Regions from separate parts of the Streptomyces sp. NPDC127106 genome, predicted to be linked through region 2. Evidence: riboswitches for the same ligand, from Rfam matches in the RefSeq annotation. Region 2 holds a riboswitch; each other region holds the start of a gene.

Region 1 (7,203 bases), on a different contig from region 2:
AGGTGGTCGATGAGCTCGCGCCGCTGGAGCAGCGCGAGGACGGCCAGGACCAGGAAGGCCGAGGTGGACACGGCACCGGCCCCGAACAGGGAGACCGCGACCGTAGCGAACATCTCGTCGGTCAGGTGCGCCGAGTCCGGGTCGGCCTCCTTGAGCTCCGCGAACCGGCCGAGCAGCCCCGTACGCTGCTCGGCCGGCAGCGCGAGCTGTGCGCCCAGCCGGCCGGCGAAGTAGCCGACGTCCTTGTACCAGTTGAGCGCCGAGTCGGCGAACGGTGCGCGTGCGGTCATGAACGCGACGTCCAGCCCCGACATCAGGCGCCGCCAGTCCTCGAACGGCACCCCCAGCACCCGGCAGTGCAGAGCGGCCGAGAAGGGGTCGGCGAACCCCGCCCGCAGGTCCACGGGCCCGCCCTCGGCGACGAGCCCGTCGACGAGCACCCCCGCCGTGGCGCGCAGCCAGTCCTGCAGGCCCTGCTGCCGCGGGCTCAGGGACTTCATCACCGCGGTGCGCAGGCCGGCACTGTTGATGTTGCCCATGTTGTTGACGACCTCGGGCGGGATCGTCAGCGCGTACTGGCGGGGCACCCCGGGGTCGGCGGTGTCCTTCAGGCTGAACCGCTCGTCCTCCAGCACCTGCTTGGCCAGCGCGTAGCTGCTGACCAGCCAGGCGCGGTCCCCGGTGAGGGTGCGGACCCGGGCGACGGGGGCCTTCTCCCGCAGCCAGGCGCACTCCTCCGGCAGCACGTCGCCGCGCCGCGACAGCGGGAAGTCGAGGAGGGGCGCGTCCCCGCCGTGCCGGTCCGCCCCGGCATCACGCTGCTCGACGCTCATCGGCGTTCCCTTCGGTCGGTACGTGGTTCGCGGCCGCGCCACCGGGCACGGGTGCCGGGCGGGCCGCCCCGGCAGCCTCCGGCCGTACGACGGCGTAGGCCTGGTTGCGCGTCGCGCGCAGGCCCCCGCCGCGCGCGAAGAGGACGTCCGTCAGCGGCATCCGGACGTGGTACGCCGCCACGGACGACGGCACGCCGAGAATGCTCGGGGTGTCCACGAAGAACGGCAGCTCCGCCGCCAGGTAGTCGAAACAGACCTGCAACTGGTCGTCCGTGATGGATTCACCTTCCGGCAACTTCGAACCGACGAAATGGAGGGCCATCTCCTCGCAGCCCTTGCGGAATTCATCGTCGGTTTCCAGGAAATGGAGCACGCGCCGGTGCAGAAGTTGGTAAACGGGGTGGGGCTGGAACTCCGAAAGTGCCCGCACGCGGACCCCCGCATGCGGGTGCCCCGATTCCTCGACGCCCTTGACGATCCGTCGGCGGACCGCCTTGATCTCCTTCGCGGCTCGCTTCTGCGCATGCTCCCGGCTGTAGCCGAAAGCTGCGAACATGCGGTCCACATGGAGGTCCGCGTACACGAAGTCGACCTGCGCGAAGCGGGGTACCGCCCACCGGGCGAGGCTGTTGATGCGCTCGGAGCTGAAGTAGCTGTTCCCAGGACTCACTCCGATGAGCACATGGTCGCCCTCATCCCAGATATGGCGGCACGCGCGGGTGAAGGGCAGAACTTCGAATGATGCGTCTGCTGTGATCGTCACCTGTGTGATCGCCCTTGTTGCCGCATGTCCCTGGGAGCCCTGCGCTCCTGGTGTGGCGGCAATGCCGGTACGTTATGCGGTGACCCCGGAACGTGACAAGCCCGGGGTGGATTTCTTGGCCGGAATCATCACTTCCGCGCTACGGAACGGTAATTGAATTTCTTTCTGCCGTCCGAACGGGACCCGGTAGCGGCGGCCGTTCCCGGCTGCCGCTACCCTGAGCCGGTCAACGAGCACCAAGAAGGGGTGGATCCCAGTGGCGGACATCGAGAGCGCGCGGGCGACGTTCGGCAGGTTCGACGCGGACGGTGACGGCTTCGTCACGGCCGACGAGTTCCGTCGGGCCATGGCGGAGATGGGCGACCCGTTCGTCACGGGCCCGGTGGCGGACTCCGTGATCGCGGCCAAGGACGCGAACGGCGACGGCCTGCTGACCTTCGACGAGTTCTGGGCCTCCCTGGGCAAGTAGGGCACCGCGCCGCAGCCCCCGTACCGCCCCTGCCGGGCGGCCCGGGGGCTGCGGCCTGCCCGCCCCGCGCACGGCCCCGCGCGCACGGCCCCGCGCACGGCCCACGCGGCCCGCGGAGGACAGCCCGCAGGGGAACCGCGCCCGACGGCCGCGCCGCCGGCCGACCGGGGCCTACGCCGCGCCGCCGGGGCCGGTCGGGGCCTCCGGGGCGGCACCCGCGGCGCCGCCCGGGCGCGTCATGTCCTCGACCTCGCCCAGCGCCTCCTCGAGCCAGCGCAGCCAGAACGTCTCCAGGCCGATGCCGCCGTGCAGCACGAGCCGGCGCAGCCGGTCCTCGTCGGACTGCCGCTCCGGGGGGAAGTCCTTCTCCTCGATGGCCTCGTACAGCGCCAACTGCCGCCGGTGCAGCTCCAGGTGGCGCCGCAGCTCCCCGGCCAGCCCCTGCACGCCGACCACGCCCGCGGCCCGGATCCGCAGCAGCAGCGGGTCCCGGATCGCCTTCGGGTCCTGGCTCTCGCCGATCCACCGCGCGAGCTCCGCGCCGCCGGCGGGCAGGACCTCGTACTCCTTCTTCTGCCCCCGCACGGGCGCCTCGCTCGGCAGGGCCCGGATCAGCCCGGCCTCCTCCAGCCGGCCCAGCTCGCGGTAGATCTGCTGGTGCGTCGCGGACCAGAAGTACCCGATCGACTTGTCGAACCGCCGGGTCAGCTCCAGCCCGGACGAGGGCTTTTCGAGCAGGGCGGTGAGGATGGCGTGCGGCAGCGACATGCCGTCATCCTAGGTTCGCCGCACGCCGTCGCCGACTAGTGCCAGGCGGCCAGGGCCTCGGGGGTGCCCGGCCCCGGGGCGTCCGGGCCCAGCAGGTTCCGCGCCCGCAGCAGGGACGCCACGGCCGGCGACCAGGCCTGGCGCAGGCCGGCCGAGGCGAGCAGGCCCGGGTCGGCCAGCAGCCGCGCGGCCGGGCCGAAGCGGATCCCGGACGGGGTGAGGACCGCCGCGTCGTCGGCCCAGCGCACCGCCAGGTCGACGTCGTGCGTGGCCATCACCACCGTGGTGCCGCGCGAGCGCAGCCCCGCCAGGGTGTCCAGCAGCCGCTCCTGCCCGTCCGGGTCGAGTCCGGCCGTCGGCTCGTCGAGGATCAGCACGCGCGGGGCCATCGCCACCGCGCCCGCGATCGCCGCGCGCTTGCGCTGCCCGTACGAGAGCAGGTGCGTCGGGCGGTCCCGCAGCCCGGTGATGTCGAGCGCGGCCAGGGCGGAGTCCACCCGGGCCCGCACCTCCTCGGCGGACAGGCCGAGGTTCATGGGGCCGAAGGACACGTCCTGCTCCACCGAGGCGGCGAAGAGCTGGTCGTCCGGGTCCTGGACCACCAGCTGGACCGCCGTCCGCAGCCGGGTCAGGCCCGCCCGGTCGTACCCGACCGGCGTCCCGTCCAGCCGCAGTTCGCCCGAGCCGGGCCGCAGGCCGCCGCTGAGCAGCCGCATCAGCGTGGTCTTGCCGCTGCCGTTGCGGCCGAGCAGGACCAGCGCCCGGCCCTCGGCGATGGCGAAGTCCACGCCGGTCAGCACCGCCGGGCCGTCCTCGTACGCATAACCGGCGCCGGCCAGTTCCACCAACGGGTTCAAAGGTAGAGCCCCTTCAGGGTGAGTGTCAGCACGGCCACGGCCGTGAGCAGGACCGCCGAGGCCGCGAGGAAGCGCCACGACAGGGTCGCCTCGGGGACGAGCACCCGCAGTGCGCCGTCGTAGCCGCGCCCGGCCAGGCCCGACTGGAGGCGCGCCGCGCGGTCGAAGGCCCGTACGAACGAGGTGGCGGCGAGCCCGGCCACCGAGCGCCATGCCGCCGCCCGGCCCGCCTGCCCCAGGCGGGCCGCCTGCGCGCGCCGCACCTGGGCGAGGGAGTCGAGCAGCAGGAAGCCGATCCGGTACATGACCAGCGCCACGTCCACCACCGGCGCCGGCACCCCGGCCCGGACCAGCCGGGGCAGGACGTCCGACACCGGCGTGGTGAACGCGAACAGCAGCACCCCGAGCGAGGCCGCCGACGTCCGCAGCAGCAGCTCGGCGGCGAGCCGCGGTCCGCCCGGGGCCATCGACACCGGACCGGCCGGGCCGCCGACCGCCACCAGCAGCGGCAGCGCCCCGGTGAAGCAGAACCCCAGCGGGATCCGGAAGGCCCGCCACAGCTGCCGCCCGGCGACCCCGGCCGGCCCGAGGAGCACGGCGAGGGTCGCGGCGGCCACGAGCGGTCCGCCGGGCCACGCCGGCAGGCACAGCGCGCTGACCGTCAGGCCCAGCCCGAGCAGCGCCTTCTCCAGCGGATGGCGGCCCCGCCAGCGGCTGCTGTGCGCGGCCACGTCGATGGGCAGCACCGGCTACGACTCCGTGGCGGGTACCGGCGCGGAGTCGGCGGGGGACGTCCCCGCCGCCGCGGCGGCCGCGCCCTGGCGGCGGCCCCTGCGGACGCCGAAGTAGTACGCGAGCACGCCCGCGCCCAGCGCCGCCTGGAGGGCGAACAGAGCGGACTCGACCTCCCCGGACGGGGGCTCGTACAGCGGGGAGAACCAGGGCTCGTAATCCGGCTTCAGCTCGCTGATGGCCGCCTCCGCCTGCGCGTCGGCGCCCGTGAACGGCTCCTCCTTGCCCTCGCCGAGGCCCAGGGCCAGGGGCAGCACGGCCAGCGCCGCCACCAGGAGCAGCAGCAGACCGTTGATCTTCGCGTTCCGGCTCAGGTTCATGCGCGTCACACCGCCGTCTTCTGCTCGGGGCGGCCGGCGAGCTTGGCGACGCCCAGCCGTACCAGGTCGGACTTGCTGGACTGCATCAGCAGCCGCATCACCAGGACCGTGAGCAGGCCCTCGCTCACGGCGAGCGGGATCTGGGTGACCGCGAAGATGCCGCCGAACTTCGCGAGCGCGCCCGAGAAGCCCGTGCCCGGGTCCGGGAAGGCCAGCGCCAGCTGCACGGAGGTCACGCAGTAGGTGACGAGGTCGGCGAAGAAGGCGCCGAAGAACACGGACACCATCAGCGGGACGTGGGAGCGCCGCAGCAGCAGGTAGATGCAGTACCCCGACCACGGCCCGGCGATGGCCATGGAGAAGACGTTGGCACCGAGGGTGGTCAGCCCGCCGTGCGCGAGCAGCAGGGCCTGGAAGAGGAGGGTGATCGTGCCGAGCACCGCCATGATGGGCGGCCGGAACAGGATCGCGCCGAGCCCGGTTCCGGTGGGGTGGGAGCAGCTGCCCGTCACCGAAGGGATCTTCAGTGCGGACAGGACGAAGGTGAACGCTCCGGACGCGCCGAGCAGGAGGGTGCTCTCCGGGTTGGCCTTCACCTCGCGGGTGAGGGCCCGTACCCCGTGGACGACGAAGGGAGCGGACGCGGCGCCCCAGGCGGCCGCGTGCAAAGGGGGCAGAAACCCCTCGGCTATATGCATGAGTGGGAGACCTCTCCAGCACCTCGTGGATGGACAACGCGCCTTGGCCGGTCTCCTGGCTCACGGGTACTGATGCCCTGGCTCCGCCTTCCCGGGCGGTGCGGGTCCCTCCCCGCGCCGCCCAGTGGCTTTCCCGCAGGAGTGGAGCCGGACTTCCCGTTCACAGTGGCGAGGGCCGCACCGGTCTTCCACCGGTTTCCCGTACACCAAGGCCTGATGACCCTAATCCGCCCGTGGACGCGTAACAACCCGGACCTGGGAGGCTGGTTGGGCCGGGGGATTCCGCTTCGGGCCGGTGGCGGGCCGGCGCGCTCCGGGTGGGTCGGCGAAACCGCGGCGGGGCCAAGGAAGTTCCGGCGCCGGGCCGCTGCCACGGCGGACCGGCGCGCGCTGCGGCGCTCTTCCGCTCCCGCGCTTCAACCGGCGGCGCCCGGGCGTGCGCGGTGCGCGGCGGGCGCGGCTGCCGCGGTCGGGCCCCCAGACGGGTGCCTTCCGGTCGCCGGAGCGTACGGCGCGCCCGCAGGCTGGGAGGGTGGCCGCAGAACACGACACCGCGACACCGCAGCCGGGGGCGAACGCCGGGGCGTTCGACTACTCCGACCTGACCGCCGTCTACGTCAACTGCACGCTCAAGCGCTCGCCCGAGACCAGCAACACGGAGGGCCTGATCACGCGGAGCCGCGCCGTGATGGAGGCGGCCGGCACCCGGACCTCGCTGATCCGCGCCGTCGACCACGACATCGCCACCGGGGTCTGGCCGGACATGACCGAGCACGGCTGGGAAACCGACCAGTGGCCCGTCCTGTACAGCCAGATCATGGCCGCCGACATCCTCGTGCTGTGCGGACCGATCTGGCTCGGCGACAACAGCTCCGTGATGAAGCAGGTCATCGAGCGCCTCTACGCCTGCTCGTCGATCCTGAACGAGCGGGGCCAGTACGCCTACTACGGGCGGGTCGGCGGGGCGCTGATCACGGGCAACGAGGACGGCGTGAAGCACTGCGCCATGAACGTCCTGTACAGCCTCCAGCACCTCGGGTACACCGTCCCGCCGCAGGCCGACGCCGGCTGGATCGGCGAGGCGGGGCCCGGGCCCTCGTACCTCGACCCGGGCTCGGGCGGGCCGGAGAACGACTTCACCAACCGGAACACGACGTTCATGTCCTGGAACCTGATGCACCTGGCCGCCCTGCTCAAGCGCTCCGGCGGGGTTCCCGCCCACGGCAACCAGCGCTCCGAGTGGGACGCCGGCTGCCGCTTCGACTTCCCCAACCCCGAGCACCGCTGACCGCCCCCGCCGGGCGCTCCGGCGCCCGGGCGGGGGAGCCGTGCCACGGGCGCCCGTCCGTGCCGCGGTTCAGCCGCAGCACACGTTCCGGTGCGCGACGTCCAGCACGAACCGGTCGGGCGAGCGCAGGGTGAACGACGTGTAGGACGGCTTCTTGTCGAAGGCGGCGCCGAAGGTGACGTACCCCTCGAAGTCGCCCGTCATGGCGAAGCCCTTCAGCGCGGGCAGGTCGATCCTGGCGAGCTTCGGCCCGCGGTAGGTGCTCTCACCGGATCGCAGGTGCGCGTCGGCGGGGTGCAGGCGGATCTGCAGGAAGTACTTCCCGGCGAGCGGGACGGGCGCGCCGGAGCCGTCCCGGTACAGCCGCGGGACGCGGGTGACCTCGACGTCGGGGACGCGGCCCCGCAGGTCGATG
Region 2 (7,203 bases):
GGCCATGCCCTCCGGCAGGCCGTACACCCCACCGGCCCGCCGACTGCGACGCCGGGCACCACACGCGTAAGGACCTTGTGGCGATGACCCCTGCCCCGAGCACCCGCCAGGATCCCGCCGAGCCGAAGACGGCCAGGCACACCCCCAGTAGCGACGAGGCCGTGACACGACTCGCGCTCGCCGCACGTGACGGCGACCCCGAGAAGGCCGACCGGTTCGTGCGCTCCCTCCAACGCGACGTCTGGCGGTACGTCGCGTTCCTCAGCGCCGACCCCCAGGCGGCCGACGACCTCACCCAGGACGTCTTCGTACGGGCCCTCCAGGCGCTGCCCCGGTTCGAGGGCCGCTCCTCCGCCCGCACCTGGCTGCTGTCCATTGCCCGCCGCACCGTCGTGGACAGCCTCCGCCGCTCCGCCGCCCGGCCACGCCTGGCGGACCGCCACGACTGGCAGACCGCCGCCGAACAAGCACAGCCCCAGGGGCTCCCCGGGTTCGAGGACGGCATCGCCCTCGCCGAACTCCTGGCGACGATTCCGGAAGAACGCCGCGAGGCCTTCATCCTCACCCAACTGCTGGGGCTGCCCTACGTCGAGGCGGCCGACGCCATCGGATGCCCCATCGGTACGGTGCGCTCCCGCGTCGCCCGCGCCCGGTCCTCGCTCATGGCGCTCCTCACGGACATCGAGGTGCCCACCGCAGAACAGGACCGTCCCGTACCGCAGCGGCGCCGCGCTGCCGTGCCGGCAGCTCCCGCCCTCCGGGCCGTGGCACTGCTCGCCTGAACCAGGAGGTGAGGGATGCGGGCGGGGCACGGCGTGCGCGTGCCCCGCCCCGTCCACCACACCCCTTCGGTCCGCTGGCATGCGGTGCCGCCCCCGGGCGTGTCTTCGTCACGGGTAGGCTGTGAGCGCAGCTGGTTCGCCCCGTCCGCCAGGCGGGATGCGTCGTAAGAGGGAACCCGGTGGGAATCCGGGACTGCCCCGCAGCGGTGAGCGGGAACGACCGCCGTCATACGCACTGGGACCGGAACCGGTCCTGGGAAGCGACGGCCAGTAGGGGCCCGCCGGGAAACCGGCAGGCGTGCCCGCGAGTCCGAAGACCTGCCCGTTGCCCGCATGCCGAAGGCGCATGCGGGGTCCCGGAGGACGATCTCCAGGGCCTTTCTGCCGCGACTCGCGAAGGAGAGTTGACGTGGCCGACCAGACTGCCACCGCCGTGGGGTGCACCGCCAAGGGCCCCGGCGATTCCCGGGTGACGCTCGCCCACATCATGAGCGAGCACGACACCAACCTGTACGGAACCATCCACGGCGGCGTGGTGATGAAGCTCATCGACGACGCGGCCGCTGCCGCAGCCGGGCGTCATGCCGACGGCCCCGCCGTCACCGTGGCCGTGGACCGGATGGCCTTCCTGGCGCCGGTGCGCGCCGGTGACCTGCTCAGTGTCGACGCCGAGCTGGAACGCGCCGGCCGGACCTCGATGTCGGTCGGCGTACGCGTCCGCGCCGAACGCTGGAACGCGTCGGGCCCCGCTGCCGAAGTGGCGACCGCGAGAATGACCTTCGTCGCGATAGACGCGGACGGCAGGCCGCGGCCCGTCCCGGCCCTCGACATCCCCCACCCGATCCCCTCGTAGGCCGCGTCGCACCGGAGCCGGTGAGAACGCCCCGCGCCTCCAAGGGCATCGCCGTCGCGCGGGGACGCCGTCCCGCTGTCCAGCAGCCCGTTGGGCGATCCAGCGTGCAGCAGCGGTCGCAGTGGGGTGTACCGGGGCTGGCTGGACTCCCACGCACCGGGCCGCACACCCTCGCTCGCCCCGTGCCTTCGACGAGGTGTGAAGAACATCCGATCCATCTGCGGTGAGAGGACCACCCATGCCCCGCAACCATCCGAAGTCCGTGCTGTCCGCCTTCGCCGTGGCCTTGCTGATATCCGGCTGCGGAGGCGGTACCGCGCCCTCCGCCACCTCGTCGGCGGGTGCGCCCGCCCAAGGGTTTCCGGTCACGATCGACAACTGCGGGGTGAAGAGCACCTATCAGCGACCGCCGCGGCGCGCCGTCTCGCTGAACCAGCACGCGACCGAGGTCCTGCTGTCGCTCGGCCTGGAGAAGTCGATGGTGGGCACGGGCTATCTCGACGACCGGATCCTCCCCGAGTACCAGGCCGCCTACGACAGCGTGAAGGTCGTCTCCAAGGAGTACCCCTCCTTCGAAGTCCTCCTGGAGGCCGAGCCCGACTTCGTCTACGGCGGGTGGGCCTCCACCTTCGACGAGAAGGAAGGACGCAGCCGGGCCGCCTTCACCAAGGCCGGGATCAACACGTACCTCAACACCGAGGAGTGCCCCACCGGCCCGGTGACCGTGGCCTCCATGGACGAGGAGATCCGCACCCTCGCCAAGATCTTCGGTGTGCCCGAGCGGGCGGAGGAGCGGCTGGGGAAGCTGCACGCCACCCTCGACACGGTCGAAACCCAGCTCACCGGTGTCACCCCGGTCAAGCTGTTCGTCTACGACAGCGGCGACAAGACGGCGTTCACCGCCGGTGGCAAAGGCATCGGCAACGAGATGATCCGGCGGGCCGGCGGCGTGAACCTCTTCGCCGACCTCGACAAGGCCTTCGGCGACGTCTCGTTCGAGCAGGTCGCGCAGCGCTCCCCCGAGGCCATCGTCATCTACGACTACGGCGACCAGTCCGTCGAGGACAAGAAGAAGTTCCTGCTGGCCAACCCGGCGCTCAAGGACGTGCCAGCGATCAGGAACCAGCGGTTCGCGGTCCTGCCGCTGTCCTCCACCGTGCTCGGCGTCCGGATGCCGTCGGCCGTGGAGTCGCTGGCGAAGCAGCTGCACCCGGGCCGCGTCCGGTGACCGGGGTGAAGGCCCCGGCGGCCGAGGAGGCCGGCCCTCGCGAGGAGAGCCGGCCCGTCCCCGCGCGTCGCCGCCGGACCCCGTACGGCCTGGTGCTGACGTTCTGCGGCGTTCTGGTGGTCTGCGCCGCGACGGCCGGGATCGCAGCGGGATCGATCAGCGTCCCGGCCGACCAGGTGTGGGGCATCCTGCTGCACCGCGTGCACCCGGCGCTCGCCGAGCCGACGTGGACCCCGGTGCGCGAGACGATCGTCGTCGACGTACGTCTGCCCCGCGTACTGCTGGCCGGCGTGGTGGGTGCGGGTCTGTCGGTGGCCGGGATGGCGCTCCAGGCCCTGGTGCGCAACCCGCTGGCCGACCCGATGCTGCTCGGGGTGTCCTCGGGTGCGTCGGTCGGCGCGGTGCTCGTCCTGGTCCTGAACCTGACCGTGTTCGGGCTGTTCACCCTGCCGGTGGCCGCGTTCTGCGGCGCCCTGGCCGCCTTGGTCGCCGTCTATTTCCTCGCCCGCTCCGGTGGGCGGATGACGACGGTACGGCTGGTCCTGGCGGGTGTGGCCACGGCGGAGGTGCTGTCTGCGCTGGCGAGCTTCCTGATCGTCACCTCGAACGATCCGCACAAGACGCAGTCCGCGCTGCGCTGGATGCTCGGCGGACTGGCCGGCACCACCTGGACCACGGTGTGGATCCCCGTCGGCGCGGTCCTGCTCGGTACGGCCGTCCTCCTCGGCGTCTGCCGTCCCCTCAACCTCCTGCTCGCCGGCGAGGAAGCCGCAGCGGCTCTCGGTCTGGACGTCCACCGCTTCCGCGGCGCCCTGTTCACCTTGGTGGCCCTGATGATCGGTACGATCGTCGCGGTCAGCGGGCAGATCGGATTCGTCGGACTGATCATGCCGCACGTGGTGCGGCTGCTCGTGGGCGCCGACCACCGCCGCGCCCTGCCCGCTGCAGCCCTCCTCGGAGCGGCATTCCTGATCAGCGCCGATCTTGCCGCGCGCACGCTCATGAGCCCCGAAGAGATACCGGTCGGCATCCTCACCGCCCTGGTCGGCGGCCCGTTCTTCCTCTGGCTGATGCGACGAAAGGCCGCTCGGTGACCAACCCGTCCACCGGTGAACCCGGTCGTCTCGACGCCCAGGGCGTCAGCGTCGTCGTGAACGGCAAGGTCCTGGTCGACCAGGCGTCACTGCACGTGGCGCCCGGCGAGGTGGTGGGCCTGGTCGGCCCCAACGGCGCCGGCAAGTCCACCCTGCTGCGCACCTTCTACCGAGCGCTGCGCCCCACCACAGGCCGGATCCTGCTCGACGGGGAGGACGTGTGGCGGTTGCCCGGCAAGCGGGTCGCCCAGCGCCTCGCGGCCGTACTGCAGGAAACGTCTGGGGACTTCGCACTGACCGTGTACGACGTGGTCGCCATGGGCCGCACCCCGCACAAGCGGGCCTTCGCGGGCGATGACGCGGACGACCGGGACGTCATCACGCGGTCGCTGGCGGAACTCCACGTCGAAGCCCTCGCCCACGCTCCGTTCGACCGGCTCTCGGGTGGGGAGAAACAGCGGGTCCTGATCGCCCGCGCCGTGGCACAGCGCACGGGGACCATGGTCCTGGACGAACCGACGAACCACCTGGACCTGCGCCACCAGCTCGACGCCCTCAGGCTCGTCCGCCGGCTCGGCGTCACCGCCGTCGTCGCCCTCCACGACCTGAACCTCGCCGCGGCCTTCTGCGACCGGATCTGCGTCATGGCCGGCGGTCGGATCGTCGCCACCGGCAAGCCCGAGGAGGTCCTCACCGGGCCCCTCCTGTCCGAGGTGTACGAAGTCGAAGCCGAGGTCATCGAGCATCCGCGCACGGGAGTGCCCTTCGTCAGCGTCCTGCCCGGTCACGAACGGCCGACCGGCGAAGCACGGGAGGCTGGAGAACAGGCCGTTCGCAAGAGCTGAGGGAACGCGGCCGGGTCCCGCGGCTCCCCGTCGCGAGCAGCCTGGTCCTCGACCCCCTCCCGTTCTCCTGACCAACTCCGGACACGAGAAGTCATCGCATGCGTCTCGGGCTCGCCCTGGGCTGACGGCGGAGAACCCGTCGAAGAGATCCTCCCCGTCGTGGAGGAGTACGGCCCCGACGCCGTGAGCATCCTCGGCTACCTCGCCGCGACCACCGAGCACGTCGAGCTCGGCACCGCGATCATGCAGATCGGTACGGGCGAGCGGCACCCGGGCCCACACCCCGCCGGAGATGTGGGCCCGGGGACGCTCGCCGGAGATGCGGGTGCTACCAGGAGGACTTGGTGACTCCGGGCAGGAAGCCGGCGTGTGCCTGCTCACGCATGCGGACGCGCGAGAGCCCGAACTTCCGCAGGTGCCCGCGGGGGCGGCCGTCCACGCTGTCCCGGTTGCGGACCCGGGTGGCGCTCGCGTTGCGGGGCTGCTTGCGCAGCTCCGCCAGCGCCGCGCGCCGCTCGGCCTCCGTCGAGGAAGGCCGCCGGAGGACCTCCTTCAGCTCGGCGCGCCTCGCGGCGTACCGCTCGACGACCGCCTTGCGCTTCTCGTTCTGCGCGATCTTGCTCTTCTTGGCCATCAGACCTTCACCCCCCGGGCGCGGATCCGGGCCACCGCGGCCTCGATGCCGATGGCGTCGACGGTCTTGATCGCCTTCGCGCTCAGGGTCAGGCGGACGTGGCGCCCCTCGCTCGGCAGCCAGTAGCGCTTGCGCTGGATGTTGGGGTCGAAGCGGCGGGAGGTGCGCCGGTGGGAGTGGGAGATGTTGTGGCCGAAGCCCGGCTGGGCGCCGGTCAGCTGGCAGTGGGCGGACAAGGGTGCTACCTGCCCCTCTCTGGACGGGAGTGGTTATTGGAAACGATTTCCATTCCCGTATAGTACTGGCATGGCTCGCAACGAAGTACGCCCGATCGTCAAACTCCGCTCCACGGCCGGCACCGGCTACACGTACGTCACCCGCAAGAACCGGCGGAACGACCCGGACCGCATGGTGCTGCGCAAGTTCGACCCGGTGCTGCGCCGGCACGTCGACTTCCGCGAAGAGCGCTGACCCCCGCACCTCCTCCTGCCTGAAGGACGCCCTCATGAAGCCCGGAATCCATCCCGCGTACGGCCCCGTCGTCTTCCGTGACAAGGCCGCCGACTTCGCCTTCCTCACCCGCTCGACCGCCACCAGCGAGAAGACGGTGGAGTGGGAGGACGGCAACACCTACCCCGTCATCGACGTGGAGATCTCCTCGCAGAGCCACCCCTTCTACACCGGCACCGCCCGCGTCCTGGACACCGCCGGTCGTGTGGAGCGCTTCCAGCGCCGTTACGGGAGCACGGCATGACCCTGCCCGTCGTCATCGTCGGCGGGCTCCACTCGGACGCCCGCAAGGAGGTCGTGGAGCGGCTGCTGCACGACCTCCCCGGCAGCGTCGCCCTCCACCACGACTTGGCCACAGCAGCGGCGGGCACGGTCCTGCGCACGGTGCGTGACGCCTCGGGCGAGCTGTCCCGGGGCGAGACGCCCCTCGTCAACGACTGCGCCTGCTGCGCGCTGCGCGAGGACCTGCTCCCCGAGCTGGAACGACTGGCCGACAGCGGCCAGACCCGGTTGGCCGTCGTCGAACTGTGGGACTCCGTAGAGCCCAAATCCATGGCCGAGGTCATCGCCGCGCACGGCGCCGGTGCACTCGATCTCACGGGTGTGATCACCGCGGTGGACCCGGCGCTCGTCCTGCCGTACCTCGTCAACGGCGACGACCTGGCCGACGCAGGCCTCGCAGCGGCGGCCACCGACCAGCGCACGGTCGGAGACACCTGGGCGCGGCAGCTCGAGTACGCGCCCGTACTCGCCCTCGTCGACAGCGCGGAAGCCGACGCCGAGGACCACGCCCTGCTGGCCCAGCTCCACCCGACCGCCCGGCAGGTGTCCGCCACGTCCGGCGAGCTCGCCCGTTCCGTCCTCGCCGGGTTCGACGTGGAAGCGGCGGCCGCCGCCCAGCACCCGGCCTGCGCCCTGCTCCCGCAGGAGGCGGAGGCCGCGGGAGTCACCACCTTCGTCTGGCACCGCCGCCGCCCCTTCCACCCCGAGCGCCTCTACCACGCGCTCGAAGACCTGTGCTGCGCGGCCGCCCGTAGCCGTGGCCGGTTCTGGCTCGCCGACCGCCCCGACACCCTGCTGGCCTGGGACGCAGCGGGCGGCGCCCTGTGCGTGGAGAACGCCGGGCCCTGGCTGGCGTCCCTGCCGGACGCCGCCTGGGAACTGGTCCCGCCCATGCGCCGGGCGGCCGCCTCGCTCGACTGGCATCCCGAGCACGGCGACTGCTGCCAGCACCTGGTCTTCACCTCGCCCGGCCTC
Region 3 (7,203 bases), on a different contig from region 2:
GTAGGTGTGCCCGGCCTGGTTGGCGTCGGCGGCCACCTGCCAGCCGGACAGGTAGATCGCCTGCAGCCCGGCCCGGACCTGCTGCACGGCCTGACCGCCCGTCAGTGCGCCCAGGGCGTGGACGTAGTCCAGTTCGTGGAGCTGCCGCCACAGGCGCTCGGCGCCGCGCCGGGCCAGGGTGTGCTCCTCTCGGACGCTGCCGGAGAGCCGGACCACGTCCTCGGCGCCGTAGGTGCGCTCGATGCCGGTCCAGCGCGGGTCCGTGGCCCACCGCTGTTCGAGCTGCTGGGCCGCCGCCGTGGTCGCCTTCGCTTGTGCCATGACCGTCACCGTCTCCATGAGTCGCTTGACTTGCCAACACTCCCGCCGGGCGCGACAAGGTGTTGGCACCGTGTGCCTTGATCGAGGGTTGCGGGTTACGGCCGCCGGCCCACTTCGGGGCGGAACGGAGCGATCGTGCAGGGCAGCCGAGTCAGGACTGCCGGGATCTCCGACGTCAGGGCATGAATCGTGCCCGGAGTGTCCGCCTCGGCCGCCGGGGTCCGGCGGGCCGCACGACTGACTCTGACAGCGGCACGCAGTGCCATCAATGAGGTACGTCTGTCAATTTCTGCGAATCTTCTGCGGCGCATGTGCCAAGGTTGCGAAGGTTGGCAACGGCAGAATCGTGCGTACGCTGAAGCCGGAGCGAGGCCGAAGGAGCCCAGGTGAGCAAGACGTACGCGGGAGCGCGGCTGAGGCGGCTGCGCGAAGAGCGCCGGATGAGCCAGGCCGAACTGGCCCGGGTCCTCGGCATTTCGCCGAGCTACCTGAACCAGATGGAGCACGACTCGCGCCCGCTCACCGTGCCGGTGCTGTTGCGGCTGACCGAGGCCTTCGGCGTCGACCCCGGCTTCTTCTCCGAGCGCGACACCAGCCGACTCGTCGCCGACCTGCGCGAGGCGCTGGCGGGCGAGGTCGCCGAGGCCCGCGTCTCCGCCTCCGACCTGACCGAACTCGCCACCCGCATGCCGGCCGTCGCCACCGTCCTGCTGGACCTGGGCCGACGCAGCCAACTCCTCGCCGAACGGCTCGCGGGCACGGCCGACGGCCGCGACGGCGGCCCGGGCGCACCGCGGTCACCGCACGAGGAGATCCGCGAGTTCTTCTACCGGCGGCAGAACTACCTCCACGACACCGACCTGGCCGCCGAGGACCTCGCCCGGGAGATCGGCATCCGCCCCGGGGACGTCATCCGTGCGCTGACCCGCCGGCTGGCCGAGCGGCACGGGATCCGCATCTCCGCGGACTGCGATCGACTGCACCGCTACGACGCCGCCACCCGGGTGCTGCACCTGTCGAACCGGCTCCGCCCCGGTCAGCAGGCGTTCCGGATGGCCACCCAGCTCGCCCTGCTGGAGTACGGCGACGAACTGGACCGCCTGGCCGCCGAGGACTTCGAGCCGGACTCCCCCGCCCACTCCCTGGCCCGGATCGGCGTCGCCAACTACTTGGCCGCCGCGCTGATCCTCCCGTACCGGGCCTTCCATACGGTCGCCGAGGAGTTCCGCTATGACATCGAGCGGCTCACCGACCACTTCGGGCTCGGCTACGAGACCGTCTGCCACCGCCTGAGCACCCTTCAACGGCCCAGGTTGCGCGGGGTCCCGTTCTCCTTCGTCCGGGTCGACCGGGCCGGAAACATGTCCAAGCGGCAGTCCGCCACCGGATTCCACTTCTCCCGGGCCGGCGGCACCTGCCCGCTGTGGAACGTCTACGAGTCCTTCGCCTCCCCCGGCCGCATCCACGTCCAGATCGCCGCCATGCCCGACGGGCAGCGCTACCTGTGGACCGCCCGCGCGGTCACCCGCCACCGCGGCGGCTGGGGCGAGCCCGGCAAGACCTTCGCGATCGGCCTCGGCTGCGAGGTCCGGCACGCCTCCCGGCTCGTGTACGCGGACGGACTCGACCTGGACAACGCCTCGGCCGCCACCCCCATCGGCATGGGGTGCAGGCTCTGCGAACGCCTCGACTGCCCCCAGCGCGCCGTCCCGCCCCTCGGCCGCACCCTGGCGGTGGACGAGAACAGCAGCACCTTCGTCCCCTACCCCGTCGGGGACGCTCCCGCCTCCGCCCGCGCCTGACCGTTCCTCCGGACCGTCACCCCGTGCGGCGCAGTGAGCTGGCCCGTCGAGGAAATCTCCCGGCTGCGGCGCCTCGGGGACGGCACGCCGCCGCCCCCGGGGCAACCGTGCGGGTCAGGCGTTGTCGGCGGTGAGACCGGCGCGGACCTCCCGGGCGGCGGCGACGAGGTGCTCCAGGGAGGCACGGGTCTCGGACCAGCCGCGGGTCTTCAGACCGCAGTCGGGGTTGACCCACAGCCGCTCGGCCGGGATGGCCCCAAGACCGGTGCGCAGCAGGCCGGCCGCCTCCTCGGTGCTGGGGACACGGGGTGAGTGGATGTCCCAGACGCCGGGGCCGGCCTCGCGCGGGTAGCCGTGGGCGGCGAGTTCCCGGGCGACCTGCATGTGGGAACGGGCGGCCTCCAGGCTGATGACGTCGGCGTCGAGGTCGTCGATGGCCTGGACGACGTCGCCGAACTCCGCGTAGCACATGTGGGTGTGGATCTGGGTGTCCGGCCGGACCCCGCTGGTCGTGAGGCGGAACGCCTCCGTGGCCCAGGCCAGGTAGGAGGCGTGGTCGGCGGCCCGCAGCGGCAGGGTTTCGCGCAGGGCGGGCTCGTCGACCTGGATGACGGAGGTGCCGGCGGCCTCCAGGTCGTTCACCTCGTCCCGCAGGGCGAGCGCCACCTGGCGGGCGGTCTCGGCGAGCGGCTGGTCGTCCCGTACGAAGGACCACGCGAGCATGGTGACCGGCCCGGTCAGCATGCCCTTGACCGGCTTGGCCGTCAGGGACTGCGCGTACGAAGTCCAGCGGACGGTCATGGGCTCGGGGCGGGAGACGTCGCCGGCCAGCACCGGCGGGCGCACGTAGCGGGTGCCGTACGACTGGACCCAGCCGTGCCGGGTGGCCAGGTAGCCCGTCAACTGCTCGGCGAAGTACTGCACCATGTCGTTGCGCTCGGGCTCGCCGTGCACCAGCACGTCGAGGCCGGTCTTCTCCTGGAAGGAGACCACGTCCTCGATCTCGCCCTTGATGCGTGCCTCGTAGCCCGCCGTGTCGATCCGGCCGGCCCGCAGGTCCGCGCGGGCCGTGCGCAGTTCGTCGGTCTGCGGGAACGACCCGATCGTGGTGGTCGGCAGCAGCGGCAGGCCCAGGTGCGCCCGCTGGGCGACGGCACGCTCGGCGTACGGCTGCGCGCGGCGCCCGTCGGCGTCGGTGACGGCCGCGGTGCGCGCCCGGACGGCCGGGTCACGGGTGAGTGCGGATCCGGCACGGGAGGCCAGGTCGGCCCGGTTCGCCGCGAGTTCGGCCGCGATGGAGTCCGTGCCCTGGGCCAGTCCCCGGGCCAGGACGGAGATCTCCTGCGTCTTCTGCCGGGCGAAGGCGAGCCAGCGGCGGACCTGCGGGTCGACGTCGCGCTCGGCGGCGGCGTCCAGCGGGACGTGCAGGAGGGAGCAGGACGCGGAGACGTCCACGCGCGCGGCGAGGCCGAGGAGCGTGCCCAGGGTGGCCAGGGACTTCCGGTAGTCGTTGATCCAGATGTTGCGGCCGTTGACGACGCCGGCCACCAGGCGCTTGCCGGGCAGACCGCCGACCGCCGCGAGGTCCTCCAGGTTCGCACCGCCCGCCTCGGTGAAGTCGAGTGCCAGGCCTTCGACCGGCGCCTTGGCCAGGACGGGCAGGGCCTCGCCCAGCCGCCCGAAGTAGGAGGCGACCAGCAACTGCGGCCGGTCGGTGGCGCCGCCCAGTTCGCGATAGGCGCGGGCGGCGGCGTTCAGCTCGGCCGGTGTGCGGTCCTGGACCAGGGCGGGCTCGTCGAGCTGCACCCACTCCGCCCCCGCCGCGCGCAGGTCGGCGAGGACCTCCGCGTAGACCGGGAGCAGCCGGTCCAGCAGCGTCAGCGGCTCGAAGTCCGCCGCCACGCCGGGAGCGGGCTTGGCGAGCAGCAGGTAGGTGACCGGGCCGACGAGGACGGGGCGGGCGGCGTGGCCGAGCGCGAGGGCTTCCCCCAGCTCTTCGACCTGCCTGCCGGAGTTCGCGGTGAAGACCGTATCGGGGCCGAGTTCGGGGACCAGGTAGTGGTAGTTCGTGTCGAACCACTTGGTCATCTCCAGCGGTGCGACGTCCTGGGTGCCGCGGGCCATCGCGAAGTAGCCGTCGAGGGCGTCGGCGGCGACGGCCGTGCGGTGCCGCTCGGGGACGGCGCCGACCATGACGGTGGTGTCCAGCACGTGGTCGTAGTACGAGAAGTCACCGGTCGGCACCTCGTGGACACCGGCCTCGGCCAGTTGTTGCCAGTTCGAACGGCGCAGGCCGGCCGCGGTCTCCCGGAGGCCGTCGGCGGTGACGCGGCCCTTCCAGTAGCCCTCCACGGCCTTCTTCAGTTCGCGGTTCTGACCCTGGCGGGGGTAGCCGTACACGGTGGCTCGTGCTGCCGTGGCTGCGGGATTCGCTGTCACGGAACTCTCCTTCGCGAGTTGTGTCCAGGACGCCCCGGCGACGGGACGCGGACGCGGACGCGAAGGAACGACGGACCGGGCGGCCCACGTCGCGGGTTCGCCCGCACGTGCCGCTCGTCATGTACGCCGACCCGCCCACGAGGTCACCGGGATCTCCGCATGCGGATGGGTCCGCGCGCGGGCAACGGGCAGGTCTTCGGACTCGCGGGCACGCCTGCCGGGCGCTGTACCCGGCGGACACCTACTGGCCGTCGCTTCCCAGGACCGGTTCCGGTCCCAGTGCGTATGACGGCGGTCGTTCCCGCTCACCGCTGCGGGGCAGTCCCGGATTCCCACCGGGTTCCCTCTTACGACGCATCCCGCCTGGCGGACGGGGCGAACCAGCTGCACCGACCACCCTAGGCCGCCCGCCCGCTCACCGACGACCCCTGCCCACTATTCGGACTCATCGCCGACGCCACGGCCGTCTCCACCGTCACCCGGGAGACCAACTCCTGCGCCTACCGCTGCTACCCCGGTCCACGACCTGGCCGCCCGTGATCTTCCGCTTGGCGGCCAGCGCCCCGTCCCCCGGACCTGGGCGGACGAGTTGCCGCTTCGGCGGAGGCTGCCGCCAGATGGGCTTGGGTGGATCTCGTCAACGGGTCGCCCTCACCCAGCAGCGGAACGCACATGAAGAGGACTCTCCGGTAGAGACGAATGGCTTTCCCCAGATCGCCCGCCGCGTGGTGGGCTTGGGCGAGGTTGTGGCCGGAGGTGAGGGAATCGACGTGCCCCGGGCCGAGGGTGCGCTTCTGGGTGCGGAAGGTCGTCTTGAGCAGCGGGAGGGCGCGTGCCGCGTCTCCCGCCTCCAGGTGGGCGAGAGCCAGGTTGGCCGCCGACGTGAGGGTCTGGGGGGCGTCATTGCCCAGCGTTCGTCCGTGGGAGGCGAGGATCCGTTCGTACAGCGGGATTACCTCGGCCGTGTTCCCCGCGTCCCGGTGGGCGGAAGCGAGGGCGTGAAGGGCGTTGAGGGTCCGGAAATGCTCCTCGCCCAGTGTGCGGACGTATGCGGCGAGGGCCTGCTCCAGGAGGGGGATCGCCAGGGCCGGCTCACCGGCCTCCAGGTAGGCGGACGCCAGGTTGAGGCGGGCGGAGGGGATGTGCGGGTGGTCCTCGCCCAGCGTGCTCACTCCCTCGGCAAGGGACCGCTGGAACAGGGGGATCGCCCTGTCCGGATCTCCCCTCTCCATGTGGACGAGAGCAAGGTTGCTGCGGGCGTTGAGGGTGTCGGGGTGGTCTGCGCCGAGCAGACGCAGCCGGCTTTCGAGGATCTGATCGCAGAGCACGGTTGCCTGGCCCAGGTCTCCTGCCACCCGGTAGGCCCCGGCCAGACTCTCATAGGCGGCGAGGGTGTCGGGATGATCCGCGCCCAGGACCCTCAGCCGGTTTTCGAGTACCTGCTTGCCGAGCGGGATCGCCCGCTTGGTATCCCCGGCCTGGACATAGGCATCGGCGAGGTAGCCGCGTGCGGCGAGGGTGTGAGGGTGGTCGTCGCCCAGGGCGCGCGCCCGGTCCTCGACCGCATGCTCGTACTCGCCGATCGCGCGGGCCGTGTCTCCCGACTCCTGGTGGGCGGAGGCGAGGTTGGTGTGGGTGGCGAGGGCGTACGGGTGGTCCTCACCCAGGACCTGAACCTGCTCGCGGCGGAGCCGCTCGTACAGCGGGACGGCCCGGGTCGGGTCGCCCGCGGCCTGGGTTGCCTGGGCGAGGATGAGACGGGCGGCGAGGGTGTCGGGGTGCTCTTCCCCCAGCACTTGGGCGCTGATGGCGACGGTCCGCTCCTGCAGGGCGGCGGCTCGGTCGAAGTGCCCTCCCGCCAGGTAGGCGGTCGCCAAGCCGCTACGGACGACGATGGAGAGGTAGTGCGCTTCGCCTCCCAGGCGGACGCTGTCGGCGAGGGCCTGCTCGAACATGGCCGTCGCCCGGCGCACGTCCCCGGATTCCAGGACGACCCCCGCGAGGTTGGACCGGGTTCCGACGCTGAGCGGATGGTCCTCGCCCATGTGCCGCTCGATCACCGCGAGGGCCCGCTCGAACAGCTCGATGGCCCCGGCCAGGTCACCGATCGCCTGGCGGGCGGCGGCGAGGTTGTTCAGGGAGTCGGAGGTGCGGTGGTGATGCGGCCCCAGATTTCGTTCTCGGAAGGCGAGTGCCCTCTCGAGGTGCGGGACGGCCCGGTTGCCCAGCCCCTGGCCGTGGAGGTATCCCCCCGCGTGGTTGAGGAGATCCGCCGTGGCGGGCAGGTCGGCGGAGGCCGGCGCGTTCTGGACCAGGGCGTCGATGTGCGGGAGGAGGCTGCGCCACAGGGGCCATGAGGCGGGATCCCGCCAGGAGGTGGGCAGAACGACGTCCTGCAGGAGGCACGTCGCGCGGACGCGGGCCACCTCGACGAGGATCCGGTCGCGGTGCGGATCGTCGGGGTCGGGCGTGCGGGCCAGACCCTGCACGAGTCGATGCACCGAGAGGGTGCGGGCGGCCGGATCGACACTGATCATGCTGTAGGCGTTGAGGACGCCGATCGCGCCGGCCACGTCGGGGGGCGCGGCCGTACCGTCGAGGAGGTGGGCGGGGATGCGGTCGGGTGCGTACCAGGCCAGGG
Region 4 (7,203 bases), on a different contig from region 2:
AAGACCCGGGCCACGCCCGCCGAACGCCTTGACAACGGTGTCGACTTCCACCCGACCGACCGCCGAGTGCTGTTCGGCCACCACTTCGCCGCCGTCGCCGGTGCCGGACCGCTCGTCGGCCCGGTGCTCGCCGCGCAGATGGGCTACCTGCCCGGCACCATCTGGATCGTCGCCGGCGTCATCTTCGCGGGTGCCGTCCAGGACATGGTCACCCTGTTCTTCTCCACCCGGCGCGACGGCCGCTCGCTCGGCCAGATGGCCCGGGACGAGATCGGCCCCGTGGGCGGAGCCGCCGCCCTCGTCGCCGTGTTCGCCATCATGATCATCCTGCTGGCGGTGCTCGCCCTGGTGATCGTCAACGCGCTGGCGCACTCGCCCTGGGGCGTGTTCTCCATCGGCATGACCATTCCGATCGCCCTGTTCATGGGCTTCTACCTGCGCGTGCTGCGGCCGGGCCGGGTCACCGAGGTCTCCGTCATCGGCGTGGCCCTGCTGCTGCTCGCCATCGTCGCCGGCGGCTGGGTCGCCGAGTCCTCGCTGGCCGCCACCTTCACCCTGGAGAAGGAGACGCTGATCATCTGGATGGTCGCGTACGGCTTCATCGCCTCGGTGCTGCCGGTGTGGATGCTGCTCGCGCCCCGCGACTACCTCTCCACCTTCATGAAGATCGGCACGATCGCGATGCTCGCCCTGGGCGTCGTCATCGCCATGCCGACGCTGAAGATGCCCTCGGTCACCGACTTCGCCGCCCGCGGGGACGGCCCGGTCTTCGCCGGGTCGATGTTCCCGTTCGTCTTCATCACCATCGCCTGCGGCGCACTGTCCGGCTTCCACTCCCTGGTCTCCTCGGGCACCACCCCGAAGATGATCCAGAAGGAGACCCAGGTCCGGGTCATCGGCTACGGCTCCATGCTGACCGAGTCGTTCGTCGCGGTGATGGCGATGATCTGCGCGTGCATCATCGAGCCCGGCCTGTTCTTCGCGGTCAACTCCCCCGGCGGGGTCGTCGGCACGACCGTCCAGACCGCCTCGGAGGCGGTCACGAACTTCGGCTTCTCCGTCTCGCCGGAGTTCCTCGCCCAGGCCGCGAAGGACGTCGAGGAGGCCACCCTGCTGTCCCGTACGGGCGGCGCACCGACCTTCGCACTCGGAATGTCGGAGATCTTCTCGGCCGTCGTCGGCGGTGCGGGCATGAAGGCCTTCTGGTACCACTTCGCCATCATGTTCGAGGCGCTGTTCATCCTGACCACGCTGGACGCGGGCACCCGCGTCGGCCGGTTCATGCTCCAGGACACCCTCGGCAACGTGCACAAGTCCTTCAAGGACGTCAGCTGGAAGCCCGGCGTCTGGCTGGCCAGCGCCCTCGTCGTGGGCGGCTGGGGCTACTTCCTGTGGGTCGGCGTCAAGGACCCGCTGGGCGGCATCAACCAGCTCTTCCCGCTGTTCGGCATCGCGAACCAGCTGCTCGCGGCGGTGGCCCTGGCCGTCTGCACGACCCTGCTGGTCAAGTCCGGGCGACTCAAGTGGGCCTGGGTGACCGGCGTCCCGCTGGTGTGGGACGTGGCCGTCACCCTCACCGCGAGCTGGCAGAAGATCTTCTCGGACGACGTGAAGGTCGGCTTCTTCGCCCAGCGCGACAAGTACCAGGACGGCATCGACGCGGGGAAGGTGCTCGCACCCGCGAAGAACATGGACGAGATGCACACGGTGGTCACCAACGCCACCGTCGACGGCGTCCTGGCCGGGCTGTTCGCCGTCCTGATCATCATCGTGCTGCTGGACGCGGCCCGCACCTGCCTCCGGGCCGTCCGCAGCCCCGAGACGGTCCGGCTGACCGAGGTCCCGTGGACCGAGTCGAAGATCCTCGCCCCCGCCGGGCTCATCGCGACGCCGGAGGAGCGGGCCGAACTCGCCGCCGCCGGCCTCGACTCGGGCGGCGGCCGCGCGAAGGAGCCCGTGGCGTGAGCGGCGGCGGGGTGCGCGGCGCGCTGGCGAAGGCGCGGTTCTACGTACGGGAGTTCTCCGGCGAGGCGGCGTACGACCGGTACGTCGCGCACGCCCGCTCCCACGACCCGGACGCCGAGGTCATGACCCGCCGCGCCTTCGAACGCACCCGCACCGACGCCCGCGAGGCGGACCCCCGCGAGGGCTTCCGCTGCTGCTGAGCGCTGCCGCACCGGCGCACGTACAGGGGCCCCGCCGTATTCGGCAGGGCCCCTCGCGCGTACAGCCGACTGTCAGCGCACCCAGTCCTTGAGGACCTCTGTCTGGAGGGTGATGCCGACGGGCTCCGGGAGGACGATGTCCGACCCGTACGGCACGATGTGAACGTTCTCGTACCGGCGGCCGTTCGGCTGGCTGTAGACGGAGACCTCGCACTTGGCCCTGTCGATGAGCAGATAGACAGGGATGCCCGTTTCCGCGTAGGCCCGCGGCTTCTCGACGTGGTCACGCCGGTGGGTGTCCGAATCCCAGGATGTCACCTCGACGGCCATGAGGATCGGCTCGGCGTCAGCCCAGTCGCCCTGCCCCACGAAAGCGTCCTCATGTGCCAGTACGGCATCAGGGATCGCCCGCCCGGTCCGGTACTCCTGCGCCTTGATCCCCATTCCCTGGTGCAGCCAGAGTTCGGGCTGGTGCTGGATACAGATCCGCGTGAGCCACTGGATGATCCGCCCGTGGTCCCCGTCCGGCATGGCCTTGCTCCTGATGACACCGTCGATGAATTCCAGCCGCAGTCCCTCGATCTCCCGAGCGCCTATGCGCGCGAGGGCCTCGAATTCGTCGGTCAGCATGTGGGGCCGGTCGGTCATCACGGTCATGCCTCGCTCGCCTTTCTCGACGGTGCTGCTCCCGACGATAGCGCCGGGCGGCGGCCCCCGTCCGGCACACTCGGCAGCATGGACTTCGACATCCGCAGTGCCGCGACCGCCGAGTACGAACGGCTGGGAGAGATCACCGGGCAGGCCTACACCGGGGACGGGCTGCTCGACCAGAACGAGGACGACACCTACCTGAACGTCCTGCGCGACGTGGCCGGCCGGGCCGCCGCCGGCGAGGTGCTGGTCGCCGTACGGAACGGGGAGATGCTCGGCGGGGTGACCTTCGCCCCGCCCGGGAGCCCGCTCGCCGACGTCGCCGGGCCGCACGAGGCCGAGTTCCGCATGCTGGCCGTGGCGCCCGAGGCGCGCGGCACGGGCGTCGGGGAGGCCCTCGTACGGGCGTGCATCGAGCGGGCCCGCGCCCTCGACGGGGTCACCGCGCTGACCCTGTCCACCCAGCCGGCGATGCGCGGCGCCCAGCGGATCTACGCCCGCCTGGGCTTCGTCCGCACCCCGGAACTGGACTGGTCCCCGATCCCCGCACTGACCCTGCTCACCTACCGACTGGAGCTGTGAGGCCACGCTCAGCAAAGGGCCGGACACAACATCTAGGGGGTCGCACAGAAACCTCCCCCCACATGTATGCTCGTCCTCGCTGTCGCCGCAGGGGAATCCGGTGCGAATCCGGAACTGTCCCGCAACGGTATGAAGTACACCCATCGGTGTCACCGAAGTCCGACGACCTGCCGACGGCGCGCCCGGCTCGACCGAACCGGGTGCCGACCACGTCCGGGCCTCGCGGTAGGGCCTGCGGACGTCGCGCGGTGCTGCCCTCGGGGCCCCTTGCCCGCGCGCGCCCGCTCGCGCCCGCACCGCCGCCGTCCCGGAGCCGAGCGAGGGAGAGCTCCCCCCGTGACCATCGCGCCTTCCGCACCGCGCGCCGAGTCCGACCCGTCCGACAACGGAACTGAGGGGGGCCCCGGGGCCGCGCTGCTGCGCACCCTCACCGAGCTGACCGCCGACCTTCCCGACACCGACCCGGGCCGGGTCGCCGCCGCCGCCCTGCGCGGCCGCAGCGCCGCTGCCGACGAGGCCGAACTGCGCGGGCTGGCCACCGAGGCCGCGGCCGGTCTGATCTCCGAGGACCCGGCGTACTCCCGGCTCGCCGCCCGGCTGCTGACGATCACCGTCGCCGAGGAGGCCGCGGGCCAGGGCGCCACGTCCTTCTCCGCCTCGGTCGAGGTCGGCCACCGCGAGGGCCTGATCGCGGACCGCACCGCCGAGTTCGTCCGGCTGCACGCCACCCGCCTCGACGCGCTGGTCGAGCACACCCTCGGCGAGGGCGCCGACGACCGCTTCGGCTTCTTCGGCCTGCGCACCCTGCACAGCCGCTACCTGCTGCGCCACCCGATCACCCGCCAGGTCATCGAGACGCCGCAGCACTTCATGCTGCGCGTGGCCTGCGGTCTGGCCGAGAACGACGGCATCGAGGCCGTCGAGGAAGTCGCCTCGCTGTACCGGCTGATGAGCCGCCTGGACTACCTGCCGTCCTCCCCCACGCTCTTCAACTCCGGCACCCGGCACCCGCAGATGTCCTCCTGCTACCTGCTGGACTCCCCGCTGGACGAGCTCGACTCGATCTACAACCGCTACCACCAGGTCGCGCGCCTGTCGAAGCACGCCGGCGGCATCGGGCTGTCGTACTCCCGCATCCGCGCCCGCGGTTCGCTGATCCGCGGCACCAACGGCCACTCCAACGGCATCGTCCCGTTCCTGAAGACCCTCGACGCCTCCGTCGCCGCCGTGAACCAGGGCGGCCGCCGCAAGGGCGCCGCCGCCGTCTACCTGGAGACCTGGCACGCGGACATCGAGGAGTTCCTGGAGCTGCGCGACAACACCGGTGAGGACGCCCGGCGTACGCACAACCTGAACCTGGCGCACTGGATCCCCGACGAGTTCATGCGCCGCGTGAACTCCGACGGCGAGTGGTCGCTGTTCTCCCCGGCCGACGTGCCCGAGCTGGTCGACCTGTACGGCGACGAGTTCGACGCCGCCTACGTCAAGGCCGAGCAGGCGGGCCTGGCCAAGAAGACCATGCCGGCCCGCGAGCTGTACGGCCGCATGATGCGCACCCTCGCGCAGACCGGCCAGGGCTGGATGACGTTCAAGGACGCCTCCAACCGGACCGCGAACCAGACCGCCCTGCCGGGCACGGTCGTCCACTCCTCCAACCTGTGCACCGAGATCATCGAGGTCACCAACGACGGCGAGACGGCCGTCTGCAACCTCGGCTCGGTCAACCTCGGCGCGTTCGTGCTGGCAGGAGCCGGCGGCGGGGAGGGGGCGATGGACTGGGAGCGCCTGGACGAGACCGTCCGCACCGCCGTGACCTTCCTCGACCGGGTCGTGGACATCAACTTCTACCCGACCGAGGAGGCCGGCCGCTCCAACGGCAAGTGGCGCCCGGTGGGCCTGGGCGCGATGGGCCTCCAGGACGTCTTCTTCAAGCTGCGCCTGCCCTTCGACTCCGCCGAGGCCAAGGCCCTCTCCACGAAGATCGCCGAGCGGATCATGCTCGCCGCGTACGAGGCCTCCGCCGACCTCGCCGAGAAGCACGGCACCCTCCCGGCCTGGGAGCAGACCCGTACCGCCCAGGGCGTGCTGCACCCCGACCACTACGGCGTCGAGCTGACCTGGCCGGAGCGCTGGGACGCGCTGCGCGCCCGGATCGCGACCACCGGCATGCGCAACTCGCTGCTGTTGGCCATCGCGCCGACCGCGACGATCGCCTCGATCGCGGGCGTGTACGAGTGCATCGAGCCGCAGGTCTCCAACCTGTTCAAGCGCGAGACGCTGTCGGGTGAGTTCCTCCAGGTCAACGGCTACCTGGTGGAGGACCTGAAGAAGCTCGGCGTGTGGGACGCCCAGACCCGCGAGGCGCTGCGCGACTCCTCCGGCTCCGTCCAGGGCTTCAACTGGATCCCGGCCGAGGTCCGCGAGCTGTACCGCACGGCGTGGGAGATCCCGCAGCGCGGCCTGATCGACATGGCGGCGGCCCGTACGCCGTACCTGGACCAGTCGCAGTCGCTGAACCTGTTCATGGAGACGCCGACCATCGGCAAGCTGTCGTCGATGTACGCGTACGCCTGGAAGCAGGGTCTGAAGACCACGTACTACCTGCGCTCGCGTCCGGCGACGAAGATCGCCCGCGCCGCGTCCGGCGGTGCCGCCGTCCCGGCTTCCGCCACGCCCCTCCCGCAGGCCCTCGACGCCGAGGCGCTGGCCTGCTCCCTTGAGAACCCCGAGTCCTGCGAGGCCTGCCAGTAATGCCCACCCCCGACAAGAACCTCCTCGACCCGGGCTTCGAGCTGACGCTCCGCCCGATGCGCTACCCGGACTTCTACGAGCGCTACCGGGACGCGATCAAGAACACGTGGACGGTGGAGGAGGTCGACCTCCACTCGGACGTGGCCGACCTGGCGAAGCTGACGCCCGCCGAGCAGCACATGATCGGCCGGCTGGTCGCGTTCTTCGCGACGGGCGACTCGATCGTGGCGAACAACCTGGTCCTGACGCTGTACAAGCACATCAACTCCCCGGAGGCGCGCCTGTACCTGTCGCGCCAGCTGTTCGAGGAGGCCGTGCACGTCCAGTTCTACCTGACGCTGCTGGACACCTACCTGCCCGACCCGGACGACCGCGCGGCGGCGTTCGCCGCGGTCGAGAGCATCCCCTCCATCCGCGAGAAGGCGCAGTTCTGCTTCAAGTGGATGGACTCGGTCGAGAAGATCGAGAAGCTGGAGACGGCGGCCGACCGCCGCCGCTTCCTGCTGAACCTGATCTGCTTCGCCGCGTGCATCGAGGGCCTGTTCTTCTACGGCGCCTTCGCGTACGTGTACTGGTTCCGGTCGCGCGGTCTGCTGCACGGCCTGGCCACCGGCACCAACTGGGTGTTCCGCGACGAGACCATGCACATGAACTTCGCCTTCGAGGTCGTGGACACGGTCCGCAAGGAGGAGCCGGAGCTCTTCGACGACGCGCTCCAGCAGCAGGTCACGGACATGCTGAAGGAAGCCGTCGAGGCGGAGCTGCAGTTCGGCCGCGACCTGTGCGGTGACGGCCTGCCGGGCATGAACACCGAGTCGATGCGCGAGTACCTGGAGTGCGTCGCCGACCAGCGCCTGGTCCGCCTCGGCTTCCCGCCGGTGTACGGCTCGCAGAACCCGTTCTCCTTCATGGAGCTGCAGGGCGTCCAGGAGCTGACGAACTTCTTCGAGCGCCGCCCGTCGGCCTACCAGGTCGCCGTCGAGGGCACGGTCGACCTGGACGAGGACTTCTAGTCCCGCCGGTCCGTCCCCGTACGTGTGCGAGGGCCCCCGGC

Evidence for each region. Region 2 has a riboswitch for cobalamin ahead of ACFVGY_RS04040 (acyl-CoA thioesterase). Riboswitches for the same ligand answer to the same signal wherever they lie in the genome.
Region 1: another riboswitch for cobalamin. It lies ahead of ACFVGY_RS20255 (energy-coupling factor ABC transporter permease); the one in region 2 lies ahead of ACFVGY_RS04040 (acyl-CoA thioesterase).
Region 3: another riboswitch for cobalamin. It lies ahead of metE (5-methyltetrahydropteroyltriglutamate--homocysteine S-methyltransferase); the one in region 2 lies ahead of ACFVGY_RS04040 (acyl-CoA thioesterase).
Region 4: another riboswitch for cobalamin. It lies ahead of ACFVGY_RS09705 (ribonucleoside-diphosphate reductase subunit alpha); the one in region 2 lies ahead of ACFVGY_RS04040 (acyl-CoA thioesterase).

What each region holds. Positions count from the first base shown of each region.
Region 1 covers NZ_JBHXTC010000023.1:24,141-31,343, forward strand. Annotated here, with positions in the region: gene ACFVGY_RS20220 (cytochrome P450) at 1-833, opposite strand, end outside; gene ACFVGY_RS20225 (tRNA-dependent cyclodipeptide synthase) at 814-1,596, opposite strand; gene ACFVGY_RS20230 (EF-hand domain-containing protein) at 1,853-2,065, shown strand; gene ACFVGY_RS20235 (PadR family transcriptional regulator) at 2,237-2,833, opposite strand; gene ACFVGY_RS20240 (energy-coupling factor ABC transporter ATP-binding protein) at 2,869-3,690, opposite strand; gene cbiQ (cobalt ECF transporter T component CbiQ) at 3,687-4,436, opposite strand; gene ACFVGY_RS20250 (energy-coupling factor ABC transporter substrate-binding protein) at 4,440-4,802, opposite strand; gene ACFVGY_RS20255 (energy-coupling factor ABC transporter permease) at 4,808-5,500, opposite strand; cobalamin riboswitch at 5,528-5,726, opposite strand; gene ACFVGY_RS20260 (flavodoxin family protein) at 6,033-6,788, shown strand; gene ACFVGY_RS20265 (hypothetical protein) at 6,858-7,203, opposite strand, start outside.
Region 2 covers NZ_JBHXTC010000002.1:308,282-315,484, forward strand. Annotated here, with positions in the region: gene ACFVGY_RS04035 (sigma-70 family RNA polymerase sigma factor) at 84-782, shown strand; cobalamin riboswitch at 898-1,123, shown strand; partial or broken gene ACFVGY_RS04040 (acyl-CoA thioesterase) at 1,192-1,602, shown strand; gene ACFVGY_RS04045 (ABC transporter substrate-binding protein) at 1,874-2,863, shown strand; gene ACFVGY_RS04050 (FecCD family ABC transporter permease) at 2,869-3,957, shown strand; gene ACFVGY_RS04055 (ABC transporter ATP-binding protein) at 3,927-4,802, shown strand; gene ACFVGY_RS04060 (hypothetical protein) at 4,962-5,150, shown strand; gene rpsN (30S ribosomal protein S14) at 5,131-5,436, opposite strand; gene rpmB (50S ribosomal protein L28) at 5,436-5,672, opposite strand; gene rpmG (50S ribosomal protein L33) at 5,743-5,907, shown strand; gene ACFVGY_RS04080 (type B 50S ribosomal protein L31) at 5,942-6,190, shown strand; gene ACFVGY_RS04085 (CobW family GTP-binding protein) at 6,187-7,203, shown strand, end outside.
Region 3 covers NZ_JBHXTC010000001.1:434,095-441,297, forward strand. Annotated here, with positions in the region: gene aceA (isocitrate lyase) at 1-321, opposite strand, end outside; gene ACFVGY_RS01855 (short-chain fatty acyl-CoA regulator family protein) at 708-2,123, shown strand; gene metE (5-methyltetrahydropteroyltriglutamate--homocysteine S-methyltransferase) at 2,238-4,562, opposite strand; cobalamin riboswitch at 4,753-4,912, opposite strand; gene ACFVGY_RS01865 (tetratricopeptide repeat protein) at 5,072-7,203, opposite strand, start outside.
Region 4 covers NZ_JBHXTC010000007.1:66,048-73,250, forward strand. Annotated here, with positions in the region: gene ACFVGY_RS09685 (carbon starvation CstA family protein) at 1-1,965, shown strand, start outside; gene ACFVGY_RS09690 (YbdD/YjiX family protein) at 1,962-2,165, shown strand; gene ACFVGY_RS09695 (Uma2 family endonuclease) at 2,238-2,822, opposite strand; gene ACFVGY_RS09700 (GNAT family N-acetyltransferase) at 2,901-3,398, shown strand; cobalamin riboswitch at 3,448-3,588, shown strand; gene ACFVGY_RS09705 (ribonucleoside-diphosphate reductase subunit alpha) at 3,735-6,149, shown strand; gene ACFVGY_RS09710 (ribonucleotide-diphosphate reductase subunit beta) at 6,149-7,162, shown strand.